DNA from 2 places in the Lysinibacillus sp. FSL K6-4013 genome. Region 2 is predicted to be linked to the other one. Evidence: riboswitches for the same ligand, from Rfam matches in the RefSeq annotation. Region 2 holds a riboswitch; the other holds the start of a gene.
What was found. A riboswitch is a leader RNA that binds a small molecule or an ion and turns the genes downstream of it on or off. The one in region 2 is predicted to bind S-adenosylmethionine.
Positions count from the first base shown of each region.

Region 1: another riboswitch for S-adenosylmethionine. It lies ahead of metK (methionine adenosyltransferase); the one in region 2 lies ahead of MHB39_RS02470 (MetQ/NlpA family ABC transporter substrate-binding protein).

Region 1 covers NZ_CP152031.1:3,525,903-3,537,269, forward strand. The annotation lists gene MHB39_RS17340 (class I SAM-dependent methyltransferase) at 1-538, shown strand, start outside; gene MHB39_RS17345 (alanine/glycine:cation symporter family protein) at 605-2,113, opposite strand; gene MHB39_RS17350 (alpha/beta hydrolase) at 2,240-3,046, opposite strand; gene MHB39_RS17355 (gamma carbonic anhydrase family protein) at 3,181-3,693, shown strand; gene metK (methionine adenosyltransferase) at 3,873-5,069, opposite strand; SAM riboswitch class I at 5,328-5,446, opposite strand; gene pckA (phosphoenolpyruvate carboxykinase (ATP)) at 5,836-7,422, shown strand; gene MHB39_RS17370 (prolyl oligopeptidase family serine peptidase) at 7,489-8,265, opposite strand; gene MHB39_RS17375 (NUDIX domain-containing protein) at 8,249-8,716, opposite strand; gene MHB39_RS17380 (aminopeptidase) at 8,919-9,842, opposite strand; gene MHB39_RS17385 (IclR family transcriptional regulator) at 9,854-10,615, opposite strand; gene MHB39_RS17390 (ArgE/DapE family deacylase) at 10,750-11,367, opposite strand, start outside.
Region 2 covers NZ_CP152031.1:502,997-514,363, forward strand. The annotation lists gene MHB39_RS02435 (nucleotide kinase) at 1-482, shown strand, start outside; gene MHB39_RS02440 (glycine C-acetyltransferase) at 541-1,740, shown strand; gene MHB39_RS02445 (CoA transferase) at 1,871-3,067, opposite strand; gene MHB39_RS02450 (alpha-hydroxy acid oxidase) at 3,064-4,224, opposite strand; gene MHB39_RS02455 (enoyl-CoA hydratase-related protein) at 4,239-5,018, opposite strand; gene MHB39_RS02460 (methionine ABC transporter permease) at 5,032-5,703, opposite strand; gene MHB39_RS02465 (ATP-binding cassette domain-containing protein) at 5,696-6,721, opposite strand; gene MHB39_RS02470 (MetQ/NlpA family ABC transporter substrate-binding protein) at 6,828-7,658, opposite strand; SAM riboswitch class I at 7,747-7,852, opposite strand; gene MHB39_RS02475 (PPC domain-containing DNA-binding protein) at 7,975-8,478, shown strand; gene MHB39_RS02480 (pyridoxal phosphate-dependent aminotransferase) at 8,521-9,690, opposite strand; gene MHB39_RS02485 (carbon-nitrogen family hydrolase) at 9,787-10,581, shown strand; gene MHB39_RS02490 (PucR family transcriptional regulator ligand-binding domain-containing protein) at 10,634-11,367, opposite strand, start outside.

The DNA.
Region 1 (11,367 bases), 1.7 Mb from region 2:
ATTAAAAGATAGTATAGAAGAGGGAGATACGGCTGTTGATGCGACTGCAGGAAACGGTCATGACACATTATTTCTGGCACAGCTTGTTGGGGATGAAGGACAAGTTTATGCCTTTGATGTCCAAAAAGAGGCGGTTGATGCGACACTCCTTCGACTTTTAGATCATGGTTTAGAACATCGGGCAGTCGTTTTAAATAAAGGGCATGAGGAAGTCATGCAATATGTACACAAGCCAGTAGCTGCAGCTATCTTCAATCTCGGCTATTTACCTGGCAGCAACCATGATATTATTACAAGGCCTCATACAACAATCCAAGCTATTGAAAATATATTAAAGCTCTTAAAAGTGGGAGGATTGATTGTTCTTGTTATTTATCATGGTCATCCAGGTGGAAAAGAAGAACGTGATAAGGTCATTGATTATGTAAGTCAACTTCCGCAAAAATATGTCCATGTCTTAAAATATGCATTTCTTAATCAACAAAATGATCCGCCTTTCGTCATTGCATTAGAAAAAATGAAAGAATACCCTATTTAATAGTATTGTTGAGGACAAGCTAAAAGGCGACCAACTAGTAAACTAGCTGATCGCCTTGCACTTTATCTATTTATTATTACGTTTTTCATTATATTCAACCCAGAAATCTGCACCTTTAATGCCTAGTTTACGAGGATCAAAGACTGGATCTTTTCCTTCTTTTTTCTGTTTCTCGTAATCTTTTAATGCAACAATAGCTGGTTTCATAATAATTAAAATAGCCAGAACGTTAATCCAAACCATTAGACCAAGACCTACATCTCCCATTGCCCATGCTAGACCAGACGTACGGATTGTACCATAGAAGGCTGCAACTAAAATAGCAATCTTTGCAATCCAAATGAAAATCTTTTCTGTGCTACCTCTAAATAAATAAGCGACATTTGTCTCTGCAATATAGTAGTAAGCCATAATTGTTGTAAAGGCAAAGAAGAATAACGCAATGGCTACAAATGGAGCACCAAAGCCAGGTAATGATGAGTCAACTGCATATTGTGTATAGGCTGCACCTGCTTCAATACTTTTCGCAAAGGTCATTTGCTCATCGCCTGCTAATCCACCACTATTAAATTGTCCAATATGGATAAATGGATCTGCTCCTTCAGCTGCCTTTTCATCTTGTACATTGTACATACCTGTAAATAAAATCATAAATGCCGTAGCAGAACAAATTAGTAATGTATCAATATACACAGACGCCGCTTGAACAATTCCTTGCTTAGCAGGATGCGATACTTCCGCTGCTGCTGCAGGGTGAGCACCCGTTCCTTGACCAGCTTCATTGGAATAAATTCCACGTTTAACACCCCAAGCAATGGCAGAACCAATAATGCCCCCAAAAATCTCTTGGGCACCAAAGGCACTTGAGAAAATCAATGCAAATACTGTTGGTACTTCAGAGATATTCATAACAATAATGATAATAGCCATAATGATGTATGCTAATGCCATAAAAGGTACAATGATTTGGGCTGCATTTGCAATAGATTTAACACCACCGATAATAATTGCGCCTAATAAAACAACAATAATAAGACCTGTAATCCAAGTTTCCAAACCGAAAGCGTTTTCAACAGCACCTGCAATGGCGTTTGATTGGACGCCAGGCATTAAGATTAACATCGCAATCAAAGCAGCCACAGCAAAAATAACTGCAAACCATTTTTGGCCCATTCCTTTTTCTATGTAAAAGGCCGGTCCACCACGATATTCAGTATCTTTCTCTTCTTTATAGATTTGAGCTAATGTTGACTCTACATACGCGGTTGCCGCACCTATGAAAGCGATTGCCCACATCCAAAAGACAGCACCAGGTCCTCCCATTCCAATCGCTGTCGCAGTACCAGCAATATTACCTGTACCTACACGTCCTGATAATGCGATAGACATTGCTTGGAATGAAGATATTCCCTTTTCCGATTTCTCCCCTTTAAACATTAAAACAAACATATCTTTAATGTGCCTTACTTGTAGGAACCTTGTAATAATTGAGAAAAATAACCCAATTAATAAGATGCCATAAATAAACCATGGTCCCCATAAAATACCATTCAACTTCTCCACAATTACATCCATTTTACCCCTCCAATTTGAATTACCTTACTTTAAGTCATTATAGTATTACACTTTTCAGAAAATTACAATATTATTTTTAAGTAACAATATTTAAGTAAGTAACCTAGTAAATGGAAGGGGGTAAAACTATTTAATTATATAACCAATTCTTCGAAGAGCATTATTAATAAAATCTCGTATATACATAAAAATCTCTTCCCGCTCTCCCTCATGAAATAAATTATGATAACAATTTGCCCATTCTTTAAACTGAAATTCCGTGAATTCCTGTTGATGAAGCCAATTTCGAGTTTGGCGGGTGTCCGTAATTTTATCCTTCTCAGCTGTCATAATGAGCATAGGCATATTTGGCATTTCACCTTTAGGCAGCATCACTAAATTTTTCATCATCTGCTGAAGCTCTCGATACCATTTCACAGAAACAACAGACATGAGCGGAACCTCATCTTTCATTTCTTCTCTACCTTCAATACTACGTGTTAATTTCTCTAATGTAATGTCATGTGTCAATTTCACATTCGCTGTTAACGCACTTAGACTTGTTAAAGCATTTGTTAATTTACCTGGTAATAGCTTTAGTTGCAACCAAGGTGATGTTAAAATTATGCCTGCACATTCATATTGTCTCTTTTGCAGTGTATGAAGAATTAATGTTGCACCTAGTCCATGACCTATTACAAAGGTTGGTAAATTATATGAAAAAGCATTTTCAATCAGGTTTCTTGTATATTTATTGTACAATTTGAAGTCCTCATCATGGACACGAGCAAACCTTGCATTCACCCCATGATTCGGTAAATCCCCCATGACTATGTGGAAGCCTTCTAATCTTAATTTCTCTATCAGCCATGCATACCAACGGTGATTTTCATAAGCACCATGAAGAATAGCAATCACAGCTTTTGCTTGTCCATCAGCTTCCCATTTCCACATTTACATAGTCCTCCTAAAAAATAATTACTCTTTGATTATATCGAAATAAATAGCACATTTTAATTTTATATTTCCATAAAGTTGCGTATTTGATACGATAATACTACATTATAGAAAGAAAAGAGGCGATTTTCATGATTTATCCATTTAGAGATAAAACGCCAAAGATCGATCCATCTGTTTTCATTGCTGATTACGCAACTGTTACGGGTGATGTAACAATTGGCGCTGAAACAACCATTTGGTTTAATACAGTTATTCGTGGTGATGTTTCCCCAACGATTATTGGTAAACGTGTCAGTATTCAGGATCTTTGCTGTTTACACCAAAGTCCAAAATATCCACTCATTATTGAAGATGAGGTAACAGTTGGACACCAAGTCACTTTACATAGTTGTACAATTCGCAAAAATGCCTTAATTGGTATGGGTTCCATTATTTTAGACGGAGCTGAGATTGGAGAAGGTGCATTTATTGGAGCAGGAAGCCTAGTACCTCCTGGTAAAGTCATTCCTCCAAATAGTTTAGCATTAGGTCGTCCAGCAAAAGTTGTCCGAGAATTAAATGCTGAAGATAAAGAGGACATGGAACGCATTGTACGAGAATACGCAGAAAAAGGTCAATATTATAAGTCACTTCAGAAATAAATAAGATACACAAAAAATCAATACTAACGAAAAAATCCCTCGCGTTTTCGTGTACCGATTATGTTCACGAATTCTAGCGAGGTATTTTTTGTAAAAAAACAAAAGGAGCAATGTTGCCCCTTTGCTTATTAATACATTAGAATAATTTTCTAATGACTTCATTACTTTAGTTCAATAGTTTATAAACGTGCTTTTTCTCGTAGTGCGTCGGCTTTATCAATTTGCTCCCATGGTACATTTAAATCTGTACGACCAAAATGTCCATACGCAGCAGTTTGTTTATAAATTGGACGACGAAGATCAAGCATTTTAATAATACCTGCTGGGCGTAAATCGAATAGCTCGCGTACCCATTCAACGATCTCGCTTTCTTTTACTCTACCTGTGCCAAATGTATCGACAGCAATGGAAACAGGCTGAGCAACGCCAATCGCATAGGCAAGTTGTACTTCAGCACGCTCTGCTAAGCCAGCTGCTACGATGTTTTTTGCTACATAACGTGCCGCATATGCTGCTGAGCGGTCTACCTTGGTTGCATCCTTACCTGAGAAGGCACCACCACCGTGACGTGCATAACCACCGTATGTATCAACAATGATTTTACGTCCTGTTAATCCAGCATCGCCTTTTGGTCCACCAATTACGAAACGGCCAGTTGGGTTGATGAAGTATTTAGTGTTAGTATCTAATAATTCACTCGGTACAACGGGTGCAATAACAAATTCTTTTAAATCCGCTTGAATTTGTTCAAGTGTTGCTTCTTCATCATGCTGTGTTGAAATAACAATTGTATCCACGCGAACGGGTACATTATTGTCATCATATTCAATCGTTACTTGCGTTTTACCATCAGGACGTAAATAGGCAAGTTCACCTGATTTACGTACTTCTGTTAAACGGCGTGCTAATTTGTGAGCCAAGCTAATTGGTAATGGCATAAGCTCTGGTGTTTCATTACATGCATAGCCAAACATTAAGCCTTGGTCACCAGCACCGATTGCTTCAATATCAGCATCTGTCATAGAGCCTTCACGTGCCTCTAATGCCTGATCAACACCCTGTGCAATATCAGGTGATTGTTCACCAATCGCCACAAGCACCGCTAAGTTTTCTGCATCGAAGCCATATTTACCACGTGTATAGCCAATTTCTGCTACAGTATCACGAACGATACCTTTAATATCAACATAAGTAGAAGTTGTAATTTCTCCTGCTACTAATACTAATCCTGTTGTTACGGTTGTTTCACATGCTACACGCGCATTTGGATCTTCTGCTAAAATAGCATCTAAAATGGCATCCGAGATTTGGTCACAAATCTTATCTGGATGTCCTTCTGTTACACTCTCTGATGTAAACAGTCGACGGTTTGTCATTTGGTTTTCCTCCTAAATACTCTTACAATAAGTAGTTGTGTATGAATACGGTACTCATTACCCATGTCAAGTCCGCTCCTAAGGATTGAACTCTCAAGCCGTTACTGCTGCTTTTAACACGAGGATTTCGAAAGATCCGTCATTATAATAAGGAAAGAACTACATATACTTACCTTTACATTGATTTTTAACAATAAAAAAATCCTTTTCTCACGTTACTTTACATGAGGAAAGGAATAATGACTGCGTAACCTTTCACTCTTATCGTTCAAGGGATGTTCCCTTGCATCAGGTTGGCACCAGCGCATGTCGTGAAATAGTTCATGCAGGTTGCCGGGTTTCACAGGGCCTGACCCTCCACCAGCTCGGGATAAGAGTATCCGTTCAATTTCATGTTACTCAAAAGGTCGAACGTTGTCAAATATTTTCTTATGTATTACTGTATAGAAAGGAAAGAACCTATTACACAAAAACTTTTCATACTTGGATGATGATGTAAATAGAAGCAAATTAATCCCTACAACATACCTAGCTACTTGTGGTAACATATGTGTGGCTCAATTTTCATGCCTAATTACAGTAGGATTGATGGTATTCTACTCGAAAAACATTATTTTTTGTCAGTTTATTGAAAAGTGGTAAAAACTCTAAAATAATTTCTTAATTAGTATAGATTATTTAAGCAATTGTGTTATACTATTTTTGAAATTAAGAAAAAATCCCTCTAAATCAAGGGAATACTATAAAAAAGGATGGTATTTAATCGATGAATTCAGTAGAAATTGCAAACGAACTGAAGGAATTATTAAACGGCGGTAACATTAATGTTCAACTTTCAGTACCACAATTAGCAGAAAAAGCTACATCTCGTGGTGAAGCAATGTTAACAGTAGATGGCGCAGTTCGTGCAGAAACTGGCAAATACACTGGTCGTTCACCTAAAGATAAATATACGGTAGAAGAAGAAAGCACAAAAGATCAAATTGACTGGGGTAAAGTCAACCAACCAATTTCTTCTGAAGTGTTCGATAACCTATATGTAAAAGTAATAAAATATTTAAAAGAACGTGACGAGTTATTCGTATTCAAAGGCTTTGCAGGTGCTGACAAAGATTCACAATTAAGCATTCAAGTTATTAATGAATACGCATGGCACAATCTTTTTGCTCATCAATTATTTATCCGTCCAACAGCAGATGAATTAGCTTCTCATGTTGCCGACTTCACTGTCATCTCAGCTCCGAACTTTAAAGCAGATCCTGCGGTTGATGGTACTGCCTCTGAAACATTCATTATCGTATCACTTGAAAAGAAAATTATTTTAATTGGTGGTACTGAATATGCTGGTGAAATGAAAAAATCTATTTTTGGTATCATGAACTACTTATTACCACAACAAGGTATCCTTTCAATGCACTGTTCAGCAAACGTAGGTGAAGCTGGCGATGTGGCATTATTCTTCGGTCTATCTGGTACTGGTAAAACGACGTTATCAGCTGACCCAGATCGTAAGCTTATCGGTGACGATGAACACGGTTGGTCTGATAATGGTGTGTTCAACATTGAGGGTGGTTGCTATGCAAAAACAATCAATCTTTCTGCTGAAAAAGAACCAGAAATCTACAATGCAATTCGCTTCGGCTCTGTATTAGAAAATGTAGCTGTTGATCCAGAAACTCGTATTTGTGACTATGATGACGGTTCTCTAACAGAAAATACACGTGTAGCTTACCCAATCCAATATATCGAAAATATCGTTGATCCTTCTGTTGCAGGTCATCCAAAAACAATCATCTTCCTAACAGCTGATGCATTTGGCGTGTTACCTCCAATCAGTAAATTAACAAAAGAACAAGCAATGTATCACTTCCTAAGCGGGTTCACTTCTAAACTTGCAGGAACAGAACGTGGTGTAACTGAGCCAGAACCAGTTTTCTCTACTTGTTTCGGTTCTCCATTCCTTCCACTTCCTGCTACAGTATATGCAGAAATGTTAGGACAAAAAATTGACGAGCACGGTGCACAAGTATTCCTAGTGAACACTGGTTGGACTGGTGGCGAATATGGCACAGGTAGCCGTATGAAACTTTCTTACACACGTACAATGGTTCGTGCAGCAATTGATGGTAAATTAGCAGATGTTGAAACGACACAAGATGCTGTGTTTGGTTTACACATTCCAACAGCAGTTGAAGGTGTACCTTCAGAAGTGTTAAACCCTCGTGAAGCATGGGCAGATAAAGCTGCATACGATGCAAAAGCTGCTGAGCTTGCAGGCTTATTCAATGAAAACTTCAAGAAATTCTCAAACGTTTCTGAAGCCATCACTACACTTGGTGGCCCATTAAAATAACGACTAAATAAAAGACAAAGGGAACGAATACGTTGTTCCCTTTGTCTTTTTTGTATTCTCTAAGCTTTATTGTTGCTTCATCCACTTGCAAAGAGCACTGACAGTTTCACGATTTTTTGCTGGTGGATATTGATGTGCGTAGTTAAGATCATACCAAGTTTCGAATGATTTATTTGCATCCTCTAAAAAAAATGCCAATTGTCTGGCATGTTCTATATCTACATTTTCATCACGATAGCCATGAATGATAAGTACAGGGGCTGTTATCCGCTCTATCTCAAAAAGCGGTGTTCTTGCATCATACGCTTCTGGTACACGATTCGGTGTTCCTCCAATAACGCGCTTCATCATCCTGCGCATATCTGTACGTTCCCAATAAGTGGCCGTTGCATCAGAAACACCTGCCCATGTTACAACAGAAGTAATATCCTTTCTTAAAATGGCTGTCCACAGAGCCATAATACCACCTCGCGAAAAACCAAAAACATGGATATTGTCATTGCAAAATTGTTTCAGTACATCTACTGCGTAGACCGCATCGTAACGGTCTGCCCCTGCAAATTCGTCACGTCCCTCTCCCCCACGATTCCCACGATAGTATGGGGCAAATACGATAAAGCCCTGCGCAGCAAATTGTGCAATACGAGAGGGTCTTACCATCCCAATGCTTTGCATACCGCCTCTTAAATATAAAAAGCCATCATATGTACCTTCTTTTTTTGGTTCCGCTAATAACCCTTTTATACGCAAGCCCTGTGATAGATAGGTTATTTCTGTTAGTCGTATTGCTGGATTGGGTGAGGGATAGGCACGTTTTTCCACAATTTCACCATTGTATGTCACGGTCTTTCAACTCCTCCAGCATTTTCTTCATCCCCTCATCCTTCATGTGAAAGCTCAAGTTAGGATGCTGAGCAAATTCTTCATCGGTTAACCAAAGCATGCCTGATGTCTCTAAATCAAATTCTATGTCCTCTTGCGCTAAAAATTGTGCCGTGTAAACGGTTTTACAAAAAACGATTTCATCATGCACTGCATACTCTGCGAACCATTGAAGATTTTTTACATGAACACCCGTTTCTTCAAAAACTTCTCGAATTGCCGCCTCCTCTAATGTTTCACCTTCTTCTAACTTCCCCCCTGGCACTTCTACACCTCGTCGTTTATGGACAGTACATAACCATTTATTCTTATGCTTTAAAAGGACAAGGACGTGTTTAGGTTCTACTTTAAATTCACCTCTTGTAAAACTCAAATCTACTTGTAGGCCATGTAAATCTGTAAATGTTAACATCTATTCAACCTCACGTTCTTTCTTGTTGCAAAACAAAAGTTACTTTTTTTCATCATTGCTTCTATTTTATGGACAGAATTTAATCATCATTCCTATTCCTATCTATATTAACTATAGTGTAATCCTACAATGACAAGCAACTCTTAACTACAGTCTTGTAAAGCATGAAAAAAGCGTGCTTCAAAAGAAGACACGCTTTTCTTTAGATGACTTGCTGACCGTCAAAGTAGACAATTGGGCTTTTTACAACACAATCGATATGAACATCTGACGCATTGGCTCCTCCGAATGGTGCATTACTGCCAAAAGCAATATGTATTGTCCCAAATACCTTCTCATCCTCTAATACATTGCCGCATAGGATGGCACTTTTATTGGCCCCAATGCCAAACTCGGCAATAATTCTACCATTACCTTCCCCAAGTAAAGCAAGTAGACGTGCACCATCAGGACCGATTGCCTCTTCTAAGCGACCATTCTTAATTTTTAATAATAATGGCTCCTTTAAGACACCAATATTTGCAATAGAGCCATCTACTAAAATCTCTCCATTCGCAGATGTTTCTATTGGCGCAATATATGATTCTCCTGAAGGAATATTTCCATACTCACCTGGTTGACGAATAACACCAGTGGAACGAATTCCTAAACGGCCTTCTACACTAAACGTGAGCTCATGGCCATCCTTGACAATACGAATACCTTTTGCCGTATCAAGTAAAAGGACATATTTTTCTACCATAGCTTCGATCTCCTCTGCATCAGCATGAAGAGCACCTTGCTCTAGCATCTCCAATGTCACACCTGGCATTGTTGCTACACGCCCGCCCTTTTCACAGGCATGTTTACGAGCCATTGTATGCGTTAAGGAATGGGAGGTAATACACAGTGTAACATCGGCATTCGCCATAAGCTCAGAAACTGCTTGGATTGGCTCTTGACCAGATTTCTCTAACAGGGGCATCACCATGAACATTGTATTTGCTGTAATTGATAGTCCAGCTTCATAAAAAATTTTCGCGATGTCTTGTTTGTGATGATCTGTCAAAATTAATAGTGACTCTGATGATTGAACATTTAAATTGCCTTTTAAAACATTTAGTGCAATGTCATGTAAATGCTGCATAACAGGACTCCTTAATTAAAATTCAAATGATATCTACGAATAATTCCTTCTATTTCATTTCTAGCTTCCGTTAAAGGTCCCAAAAACTCCGGAACACGTTGCTCTGTAAAACGATAAATTGGTCCAGAAACGGTAATGGATGCTACGACCTGTTCCTCACTATTGAATATAGGCATAGCTAGCGCCAATACATCGACCGAATACTCACTATTACTAAGTGCATAGCCACATGATCTAATTTTTTCTAGCTCTGCCCGTATTTCTGTGGCATCTGTCATTGTATTATTTGTATAAGCTGTTAATGGTTCATCAATAACCTTTGCAATTTGCTCTTCATTTAAAAAAGCAAGCATTGAACGGTAAGATGCTCCTACATAAAGTGGCGATCTACTACCTCTTGAAACTGTAAACTTCACCTTATTTACAGGCTCTGCTTTCAGTAATGTTAACGCTTCCAGTCCATTCAGTACGGTAAAAATAGCTGTTTCACCAGTGACATCCTTTAATTTCTCAAGAACTGGCATACATAGCTGATCTATGTTTAATGAATCATACATATTCATACCTATTTCCCATAATGCAATACCAAGAGAATATTTTTTTGTTATAGGATCTTTTGTAATAAACCCATTATTTTCGAAGGTTTCAAGAATGCGATATAAATTTGTATGATTCATATTCATCGCCAGTGCTAACTCTCGACCACCCCATGTGGGCTTTTCCTTTGTAAACATTTTTAAAACCGCAATTGATAAATTTAATGTCTTTAGCATATCTCTCATCCTTCTGATCTATTTATCTGTACAAACGGCTGCAAATCTCTCTCTTAAGGGGGAAATAATCGATAGATTTAGCAGCCGTCAGCACCTGATATCACTTTATCAAAAGTAAGAGAGTAGCTAATCTCTTACTTTTGATATAGGAAATCAACAGCAGCAGTTATATAAACTTTTGCACAGCGTACGATATCCTCAACACGCACTTTTTCATTATAACCATGAATACTTGGTAAATAAGCTGGGCCGTATTGCAATACAGGAATATCATACTGTCTGAAATGACGAGCATCACTGCTTGCCCACTGCATGACACCATATGCCTCTTGCCCCGTAACATAAGAAATATTTTCCACTATCGATTGGCATATAGGATTTTCAGCAGGTGTATAATTGGCTACACTTTTGAAGCCAAAACGTTGGATTGAATAATCGATAGCCAAACCATCTAGTTTATTTGTCAAGATTTCTGTTACTTCCTCTTGTGTAATGCCAAATGGTAAACGACAATCGACCTGAACCTTACAGTAATCTGGGATTACGTTTGACTTCGTACCTCCCTCAATTGTACCAATATTTACAGTAATTTTCTCTAAAACTTCTTGATATTTCAAGCGATCTTTTTCCACTTCACGCATGTATTTTTTTGATACCTCGATAAGTGGCTGTACCTCTTCAGGAATCGTAATTTCTACATCCCATAGTGTACGAATCTCTTGAATAGCTCGAATTGCATCGACAATGGCATT
Region 2 (11,367 bases):
GTGCGGAAAATACAGTGGAAAGTATCACCAAGAGTATCACGACTCGCTTCATGATTAAAGGCAAGCCAGGTACAGGTAAATCTTCATTAATGAAAAGTTTAGCGGATGAGGCAAATGCAAGAGGGCTTGATGCACAAATTGTTTGGTGTGGCTTAGATGCGGAATCTGTGGATATGGTCATTATCCCAGAGCTAAATTTCTGTATCTTTGATAGTACAGAGCCACATATCTTTTATCCAGAGGATGGTAGATTAGGGGATAAGATATTTGATATTGGGCAACATTGTGCGCTTTCAGAGGAAGCAGAAACTGCGATTGAAGCAGTGCGAGCGCAATACAAAGAAGCTATACAGGATGCGATGGGCCATTCCAAACGATATGCAGAAGCAGAATATACTGTTCGTCGCCTATTAGATAATTGTCTATCCGCTTCTTTATGGCGTGAAAAAACAGCGCCACTATTCGAAAGATTAACAAAGTAATGTAGCTAATGGCTTGCATGTGCTAAACTAGGAGCGAGAACAGTTTTCCTAGGAAAGGATGATACGCTTGTCAAAAGTATTGAATGCATTTTTAGATGAAAACCTACAAGCCCTACATGAACAAGGCTTATACAATGAAATCGATCCAGTAGAGGGAGCAAACGGCCCGATTATTCAGGTCCGTGGAAAAAATCTTGTTAACTTATCCTCTAACAACTATCTTGGTTTAGCAACAAATGAAGAATTAAAGCGTATTGCCAAAGAGACAATTGATAAATACGGTGTTGGAGCAGGTGCTGTTCGTACAATCAACGGGACACTCGACTTGCACGTAAAATTAGAAGAAAAGCTTGCGGAATTTAAAGGAACAGAAGCGGCTATTTCTTATCAATCTGGATTTAATTGTAATATGGCAGCTATTTCGGCTGTAATGGATAAAAATGATGCCATTCTATCTGATCAATTAAACCATGCCTCTATTATTGATGGATGTCGCTTATCAAAGGCAAAAATCATCGCGTTTAATCACTCTGATATGGAGGATTTACGTGCAAAGGCAAAGGCAGCAAAGGAATCAGGTTTATACAATAAAATCATGGTTATCACAGATGGTGTCTTCTCAATGGATGGTGATATTGCTAAATTACCTGAAATTGTGGAAATTGCGAAAGAGTTTGATTTGATTACGTATGTGGATGATGCACATGGTTCAGGTGTAACAGGTAAAGGAAAAGGAACTGTGAAGCATTTTGGATTAGAAAAAGAAATTGATTTCCAAATTGGTACATTATCAAAAGCCATTGGTGTAGTAGGTGGCTATGTAGCAGGTAAGAAAAATTTAATTGATTGGCTAAAAGTTCGCTCACGCCCATTCCTATTCTCAACAGCATTACCACCAGGTGATGTAGCCGCTATTACAGCAGCCGTGCAAATGCTGATTGATTCAACAGAGCTACACGATAAGCTGTGGGATAATGGCAACTATTTAAAAGCGGGGCTTGAGAAGCTTGGCTTTAATATTGGCGCGTCTGAGACACCAATTACACCATGTATCATTGGGGATGAAAAGTTGACACAGGAATTTTCAAAACGTTTATTTGAAGAAGGCGTTTATGCAAAATCGATTGTCTTCCCAACAGTTCCAAAAGGTACAGGACGCGTTCGGAATATGCCAACAGCGGCACATACAAAAGAAATGCTTGATGATGCAATTGCGATTTACGAGAAGGTTGGTCGTGAATTAGGCGTTATTCAATAAGAAAAAGGCTTCCTCATGAATGGGGAAGCCTTTTTGCATGATAGAAATGAAAAAGTGTAGGATAGAATCAAAAAAGTGACCGATAGAAGCTTAAATCTAATTGGTAGCGATCTAAAAATAGACAATCACTTTATTTTGACCCAATTATTTTGGCTGCCTTGAGCTGTTGAATAGCTTGATCAGAAATATTTAATGCCTGTAAAATTTCTTCATTATGTTGCCCTAAAGTAGGGGCTGCATTTGTTAGCTGTCCAGGTGTTTGTGAAAACTTAGCTGGGAAGCCCAATGTTCTCATTGGTCCAGCAGTAGGGTGCTCATAGGACAGTACCATGCCACGCTCTAGTATATGAGGGTCATTTAATGTTTGATCATAAGAATAGATTGGACTAGATGGTACACCGTGCTTATCCAATAGTTCGAGCCAGTAGATAGCCTTATGCTTGATTAGCTCGCTTTCAATTTCTGCTTCCAGCTCCTTCACATGTTGGGCACGTGAATAGTTGGTAGCAAAGAGAGGATTGTCTAACCAATCAGGTCGATTGACAACCTTTACAGCAAAAATCTCCCATAGCTTTTGATTGCCAGCACCTACTAGAATATAGTCATCCTGTGTTTTGAAACCTTGATAGGGCGCTGACACACGATGGGCGGTTCCTGTTCGCTCAGGTAACTCACCTTGTCCGAAGTAAGCAGCGGCTTCCCAAACAGTCCACGCAAGACCTGACTCCACTAAGGACACATCAATATATTGACCTTCACCACTACGAAGCTTATAGATATAGGCCATTAAAATGGATTGTAAGGCTGTTTGTGCAGCGGCAATATCATTCACCGCAAAGCCAACTTTTACAGGTCGGCCATCTGCTTCACCTGTCATATGCATTAAGCCACTCAGACCCTGAGCCATAATGTCATAGCCACCCTTTTGACTATAAGGACCTGTTTGACCATAACCGGAAATAGAGCAGTAAATTAGGCCCGGATTGATGGCTTTTAATGTGTCATAATCAATCCCAAGCTTTTTCGTGACACCTGGTCGATAATTTTCCACAAGTACATCAACAGATTGAATCAATTCTTTAAATAAAGCCAGTCCCTCAGTAGTTTTTAAATTGATGCAGACACCTTTTTTATTACGATTAACCATCATATACATATGACTTTCTTCATTAACGAATGGACCCATTGTACGGGTATCGTCTCCATTTGGATATTTTTCAATTTTGATAACTTCTGCACCCATATCTGCTAACACCATCGTGCAATAAGGACCCGCTAAGACTTGTGATAAATCGACAACCTTTAATCCTTGTAATGCTTGTTTCATTTAACCTCAGTCCCATCCTGTTTGACTAATGTGATGTTACGTAATCCCTTGACAGAGGTGGCGCCTGCTAATGCGATGGAAACCTTTAATTCATCATAAAGATTGGTCATCACCTTTTCGACGCCTTGTTGTCCTTCAAGGGCTAGCCCATAGACGAAAGGACGCCCAATTGCAACGGCATCCGCTCCTAAAGCAAGTGCTTTTAAGGCATCCATGCCACGATATACACCACTATCTAATATAATAGGAATTTGTCCATGCACAACTTTCGCAATAGCAGGAAGGGCATCAAGTGAACCAATCACGCCATCTAATTGACGGCCGCCATGGTTTGATACAATAATGCCATCAATACCATTGTCGATAGCTAGCTTTGCATCTTCAGGATGTAAAATTCCCTTCAATAATATAGGAAGATTTGTACGTTTTTTTAACTCTCGAACATGCGCCCAATTAAGTGTTGGGTGGAAGACATTTTGCAAGACACCTTGTACATAGGACTCGAATGAATCATCAGGTAAAGTGGCTGTAAAAACGGGGTCATTCATATAATTTCCTCTTGCATAGCCTAGCTTCAATGGTGAAAATTGATTGCGTACATCTTCTTCACGCCAGCCAAGCATTACGGTATCGACAGTTAAAACGATCGCTTCAAATCCAGCTTCCTCTGCACGTGCAGCCATACTAAAAGCAATTTCTTCATTAGTAGACCAATATAATTGAAACCATTTTGTTGCAGAAGGGGCAGCTAGAGCAACTTCTTCAAGAGCAAAAGTGGAAACGGTGCTTTGTATATAAGGAATATTTAAAAACTGGGCGGCACGTGCAACGGCAAGCTCACCTTCATCGTGAACCATTCCGTTCATGCCTACAGGAGCAAAAAGCAAGGGAGTTGGATATGTTTTACCAAACAAATGAACCGATGTATCAACTTTTGACACATCATTTAAAAATCGGGGAACAATGGAATACTTCTCAAAAGCTGCACGATTATTGCGCAGTGTTTGTTCACCGCCAGCACCTGAGCGGATGTAGCCAAAAGGTCCAGCTTCGATTTTTTCCGCTACGGCCTTTTCTAAATCTGCAAAGCAAATGGGGAAGGGGGCTTGTGCAGTTATATTTTTTAAGAGTAGATCGCCATCAGTTATGTTTGTCATCGTTACTACCTCACTTATTGATTGAAAATAGGCTTTCTTTTATTTAAAAAGGCTTGAATACCTTCGTTATAATCATCTGAACTAAATGAATCCAAAACTAACTGTGCCAGCTCATCGTTTTCTTCATTTTCACCATCTACAATTGCTTGGATAATTTTTTTGATGCCTGCGTTTGCAATGGATGATTTACTTAATAAATGTTCAGCGAATTGCACTGTGGCCTTTTCAATATCCTCTGGTTCATGTAGGGCCGTGATTAAACCAATATTTTTTCCTTCTTCAGCTGTAAAAATAGTAGCTGTGTACAAAATTTCCTTTGCCTTAGCGACACCAACAATATTGATGAGACGTTTCGTGCTTTCTAAATTATAGACAATGCCTATGTTTGCAGCGGTGATACCTAGCTTACTCTTAGGTGTTGCTATTCTAAAATCACAAGCGTTTGCTAACTCTAAGCCACCACCAATTGCTAAGCCCTGAATCATAGCAATTGTCGGGTGCGGAAATTTATAAAGAGCATCGATCGCCTTTAAAGCCAATTCATTATAGGCTTTGGCATTGTCTGTAGCATAACGAACATCTAAAAACTCGCTAATATCTGCACCAGATGAGAAGGCTACTTCATTGACACCGCGAACAATTAAGAGCTTGATAGTAGAATCTACACGTAGTTGCTCAAGGTGGTCTGCTATAGCTTGAAACATTGCCCTTGATAAAGAATTTCGTTTTTCTGGGCGGTTTAATACTAACGTTGCAATATAGCCATTTTTCTCTACATAAATTTCCTTTGTCATCTTCATTCTCCTCTTAATCTTTTTTCAACTTCGCAGCGAAGCGGTTACCGATGGATTGAATGCTCTGTACAAGGATGATTAAAATAAAGACAGTTGCATACATCACATCAACCTCATAACGTAAATGACCATAGCGATAGGCAAGGTCACCTAAACCGCCAGCACCAACCATTCCTGCCATTGCTGTTGCACCAATTAATCCTATTGTGGCAATCGTTAAGCCTAAAATAATAGATGGTCGAGCTTCACGTAATAATACATGCCAAATTATATGGCGACGTTTAATACCCATAGCTGTGTAGGCTTCTACCACTCCTGAATCCACTTCTAAAAGGGCAGATTCCATCAGTCGTGCTATATAAGGAGCCGTGTAAACAACTAATGGAACGATTACACCTTTAACACCAATTGTTGTACCAACAATTAGCTTGGTAAAAGGTAAGATGAAGAATAATAAAATGATAAATGGAACAGAGCGAACAATATTGATGAATAGATTAAAAAACTGATAGAAAAATTTATTTTCAAAGGATTGTCCTGGTCGAGTTAAAACGATTAATAGCCCTAATGGAATACCAATTAGAATGGAGAACAACAATGAAATTCCGACCATTTGAAATGTTTCGATAATTGCTTTGCCAATAACATCTGACCAATCTGTAAAGAAGCTTTGGATACTACTCATTGAACGCACCTCCTAATTCTTCCACTGCTACGCCATTCTCTGAAAAATACGTTAGCGCCTTTTGGACAATATGCGTCTCCCCATGTAGATGCACCACAATATTGCCGACAATACCGTTTTTTAATTCAATAATATTAGCTGTTAAAATATTTGGTTGCACATCGTATATCTTAGTGACTTCTGCTAATAATGGCTTACCAGTACTTTCACCAAGAAATGTTAAACGGATTACACTTCCTGAAACATTTAATTGCTCAATAAGAGAAGGGGATAAATTACGTTGTGAAATTGTATTCAAAAACTTTCGCGTTGTAGGGTGCTTCGGTTTTGCAAAAAGTTCAATCGCTGTGCCAAATTCCACAACTTTCCCTGACTCTAGAACAGAAACCTCATCGCAAATTTTTTGAATTACATTCATTTCATGGGTGATGAGCAGAATCGTAATGCCTAATTCCCGATTAATTTTTAACAACAATTCAAGAATGGCTTCCGTTGTTTCAGGATCAAGTGCACTTGTTGCTTCGTCACTAAGTAAAATCTCTGGTTCCTGTGCTAAGGCACGTGCAATAGCCACACGCTGTTTTTGACCACCTGAAAGTTGATTTGGGTAACTATCTAGTTTATCTGTTAAGCCGACAATTTCGGCATACTTAGCTACTCGGTTTTTTACTTCCGCCTCTTTATAGCCTAGCAGCTTTAAGGGAACAGCAATATTATTGTAAACCGTTGCTGTTTTTAGTAGATTGAAGTGCTGAAAGATCATCCCGATTTTTTGGCGTGTTTGACGTAATTCATGAAGAGAAAGGGTCGTAATGTCTACATTGTCTATCACTACTTTTCCCGCTGTAGGACGTTCTAGTAGATTAACGCAACGAATGAGTGTACTTTTCCCAGCACCACTATAGCCGATTACTCCATGAATTTGTCCCTTTTTTACATGAAGATTGATGCCATCCACAGCTTTTATGATGCCTTTTTTCGATTTAAATTCTTTTGAGATATTTTGTAATTGAATCATACGATTATTTGCTCCTTTCTCAACCTTCTAAAAAGCAAGAATCTGCTCGTTTTCCTATAGAGGAATTTCGGCAGATTCTTCGGCTTATAGAAGCTTTCTGAATGTATTACCAACTAGGGATTACAGAACCTTTAAACTCTTCTTCGATGAATTGACGTACCTCATCAGACTGATAAGCCTCAACGAACTTTTTAATTGTTGGATCATTTTCATTTTCAGCACGCACAACAATATAGTTCACGTATGGAGAATCAGTAGATTCCAATAAAATAGAGTCATCTTTAGGATTAATGCCAGCTTCTAATGCAAAGTTTGTATTAATAGCTGCTACATCTACTTCACTAAGTTGTTTAGGAATTTGAGCTGCCTCTAATTCAATGAATTTTAAATTCTTTTTGTTTTCTTCTACATCACGGATCGAGGCTGTTAAGTCTGCGCCATCTTTTAACTTAATATAGCCAGCTTCCTGTAAAACAAAGAGGGCACGCGCTCCATTCGTTGGGTCATTTGGTAAGCCAAACGTTGCACCGTCAGGAATGTCATCAAAGGATTTATATTTTTCCGAGTAGATACCCATTGGATTTAAAATCGTTTTGCCCACTGGTACTAAATCTGTATCATGATCTTTATTAAATGTATCCAGGAAAGGCTCGTGTTGATAGCTGTTCGCATCAAGATCACCTTCAGCTAAGGATGTATTAGGTAAAACATAGTCAGAAAATGATTTTAGCTCTACTTCCAGCCCGTTTTCTTTTGCTACTTTAGCTGCTACTTCTGCAATTTGCTCGTGAGGACCAGAAGTGACACCTACGACGATTTTCTTTTCATTAATTGCCTCAGCTTGGCCTTTACTATCTTCTTTAGAGCCACAGCCTGCTAAAGCTGCTACTAATGTTAGACTTGCTAAACCTACTAAAAATTTATTTTTCTTTTTCATGAAAATACCTCCAAGATTGTTTTTATCGGTTTCTTGAAAATAAAAAAACTCTCTTACAAATTAAGAGAGGCTCATGAAAAGATGTCCTCTCTTATCTATCAAACGAAGATCGTTTGCAGGATTTAGCACCTTCCTTTAAAAAAGGAGGTTGCCGAGCTTCATAGGGCCAGTCCCTCAGCTACTCTTGATAAGAGATTTATAATATTTTTTTGTAATTCCGATAGAACTAATATAATTTATAGGGTATAGTAAGTCAATAAATAATTTTTAAATTTTTTATATAATTATAATATTTCGACACAAAAGAGGGATAACAATGTCTGTAAGAGTTAATTATGGTATAGGTTCATTTGGTAAGGTTATTAGTGCTCGTTTTCTAACGGGAACAGATATCATTGAAGGGATTGAAGCGCTTTGCGAAGAGAATAGTATAGAGTCAGCCACAATTGTAAGCTGTATTGGCAGCTTTCAAAAAAGTAGCTTTGTTTATTTAGTGCCAGATGCAACAGCTCCAATTCAAGTTCGTTTTAGTGATGTGATTGAAAAAGAGGGACCATTAGAATTTATTCAAGGTTCAGGTGTGGTGTGTAAGCGAGATGGTGGATATGAGACACATTTCCATGGCTCTATGAGCGATCAATGGGGTGTTGTATCAGGTGGGCATTTAATAAAAGGGGGCAACCCTGTTATTACTGCTGACATCGTGTTGGCAGAGGTACAAGGGATTCAACATATTCGAAAATGGGATGATGAAACAGGTCATGTTCAATTTTATCCATTAGAAAATGGTTTAGGGCAACCAAGGAAAATTGAAAAATAGTAATAATCCTGTAGCTAGGGATAGCTACAGGATACGGCATCCTTATCTATTAAATAATTGTAATTGCTCGATTCTATGGATTGCTTCACGTAAGCGCTCCTCACTAACCAGCAACCCTACGCGCACATAGCCCTCACCATATTGACCGAAGCCATTACCTGCTGCTACAGCGATATCAGCTTTTTCGAGCAAAAGATCAGCAAACTGTTCACTTGTATAGCCTAGTGGTACAGGGAGCCATGCGAAGAAGGAGCCTTTTGGAGCCGTAACATGCCAGCCAATTCTTCGAGCTTCTTCAATGAGTACATTGCGGCGACGCTCATAAGTAGCTCGTAATTCATCCGCACATTGTTGGGAAGCCGTCAGTGCTACTGCTGCGGCTTGTTGAATGGCAGGGAATTGACTACAAAACAGATGATCCTGAATTAGATTAATAGCAGCAATAATCTCGGCATTCCCTACAGCGAAGCCTATACGCCAGCCAGCCATATTATAGGTTTTCGATAATGTATACATTTCAACTCCTACTTCTTTTGCACCCTTTGCTTGAAGGAAGCTAACTGGTTTATTACCGTCAAATCCTATTGCCCCATAAGCAAAATCATGTGATACGATAATATTGTGCTCCTTCGCAAAGCGAACGGTCTCTTCAAAAAACGCAAGTGATGCTGTACCACCTGTAGGGTTGTTCGGGTAATTTAAGTAAAGAAGCTTTGCCTTTTCTTTCACTTCATCAGGTAATGCATGATAATCAGGTAAGAAATCATTTTCAGCAAAAAGTGGCATCACTTCAAAATTGACGTCCCCTAGTACGACACCTGATAAGTAATCTGGATAGCCAGGGTCTGGTAAGAGCATCGTGTCACCAGGGTTTAACACAGCTAAAGGTAGCTCAACTAGACCAATTTTTGTTCCACCAAGAATCGCTACCTCTGTATCAGGATTTAGTTCTACCTGATATTCACGTTGATAAAAGTCGGCAGCAGCTTGGCGTAATTCAGCGAGACCTCTAAATGGTGAATATTTGTGGTTTTGAGGATTTTCAGCTGCTTCCTGTAATGCTTGAATGATGTGAGTAGGCGTTGGCTGATCAGGATTTCCTTGCCCAAGGTTAATGACATCACGCCCTTCTTCTAGGGCCAAGTTTACTTTTTGAACGAGTGCTGCAAAAAATTGAGTGGGTAGTTGCTGTAGTTTTTTAGAGAATTCCATGCATGATCACCTTTTTCAGAATATAATAATTATTATTGAAGAATATGAAGCAAATAGTATTACTTTTTCTGTTAATTGTCTAGAGGAGGAATGGATATGAAAATCGGATGTATTCAATTAAATGTTGGCTTTGGCAAGGTTGAAGAAAATTTTGAACGTGCCGAGGATAAGATTCGTGAAGCTGCAAAAAATGGGGCAGAAATCATCGTGTTACCTGAAATGTGGAATACAGGCTATGCTTTAGAGAAACTACCTGAGCTAGCAGATATCAATGGTGAGCGGACAAAGGCCTTTTTGGCTAAACTTGCAAAGGAACTTGATGTACATATTGTAGGGGGCTCTGTTTCAACAAAGAAAGGCGACAAATTTTATAATACGATGTATACCTTTAATCGTAATGGAGAACTTGTTGGAGAATACAGCAAGGCACATCTTTTCCGTTTAATGGACGAGCATCTTTACTTGGAAGCAGGGGATGAAATGAATCGTTTTGCTTTAGATGATATTGAAGCTGCGGGTGTCATTTGCTACGATATTCGCTTCCCAGAATGGTTACGTGCACATGCATTACAAGGAGCAAAGGTATTATTTGTACCAGCGCAGTGGCCAACTCCAAGGATTGACCATTGGAAAACATTGCTGCAGGCTCGTGCAATTGAAAATCAATGCTTTGTCATTGCAGTAAATCGTATTTCGAAAAAGGTAGAAAATTTTAATGGGCAATCTATGATTATTCAGCCTTGGGGAGAAGTACTTTGGGTTGGTGCTGAGGATGAGGAAGTAGCGGTGATTGATGTAGACTTTTCTATCGTCGATGAGGTACGTGGAAGAATCCCTGTTTACGATGATCGTAGACCTGGACTGTATCAGGATGTAGTTGTGAAAGGGTAAAAAAGAGGCACGCTTAGAAGGGAGATTCCCTTTTGGGCGTGCCTACTTTTTTCTAGCTCTTATCCTCAATCAATGAATTGGCTAGTAGCATAAATTCAAGTGTAATGCGGTTATGCCCGTTCATGAAATTTTTCCCTAGTAAACTTTCAAGCTTTTTTAAGCGGTGATAGAGTGTTTGACGAACAATAAACAATTGATTCGCTGTTTGCTGTTTAGAGCCATTTGTTTGTAAATATACCTGCAATGTTTCGAGAAGCTTGCTATTATATTTTTCATCGTATTCAATAACGGGCTGTAAATAGTCATAAATCACTTCCTGTAAATCCACCTGCATTTGTAATTTATAAATTAAATGATATAAATGCAGATCATCATAAAAGAACGAGGACGTTTGTACTTTTCGACAAATATATAAGGTTTCTAGTGCAGTTTGATAGCTTTTAGGAATTTCATCTACATCACAAACGACCTTTCCAATGGCTATCTGATAACCTTGAGCTTGCTGCTTTTTATAGAATTCCGTTTTGGCCAAGGAGGAAAACATGTTGTTTAACATATCACGAACGGCTTTACTATCTTTTGTATGCAATAAAATAAAAATAACATAGCTTTTTCTTTCAAATAAAAATGGAATAAAGCCATGTTGCTCAAATAGATTACGATAATAAAGCTTACTATAGACAACATCCTCCTGAGCCTTTGTCAACGTATTAGGAGAGGCCAAAATAAAGACAGCTCCACTAGATTGTGTATAGTTAGCATAATGTGTAACGATAAATTTGTAGA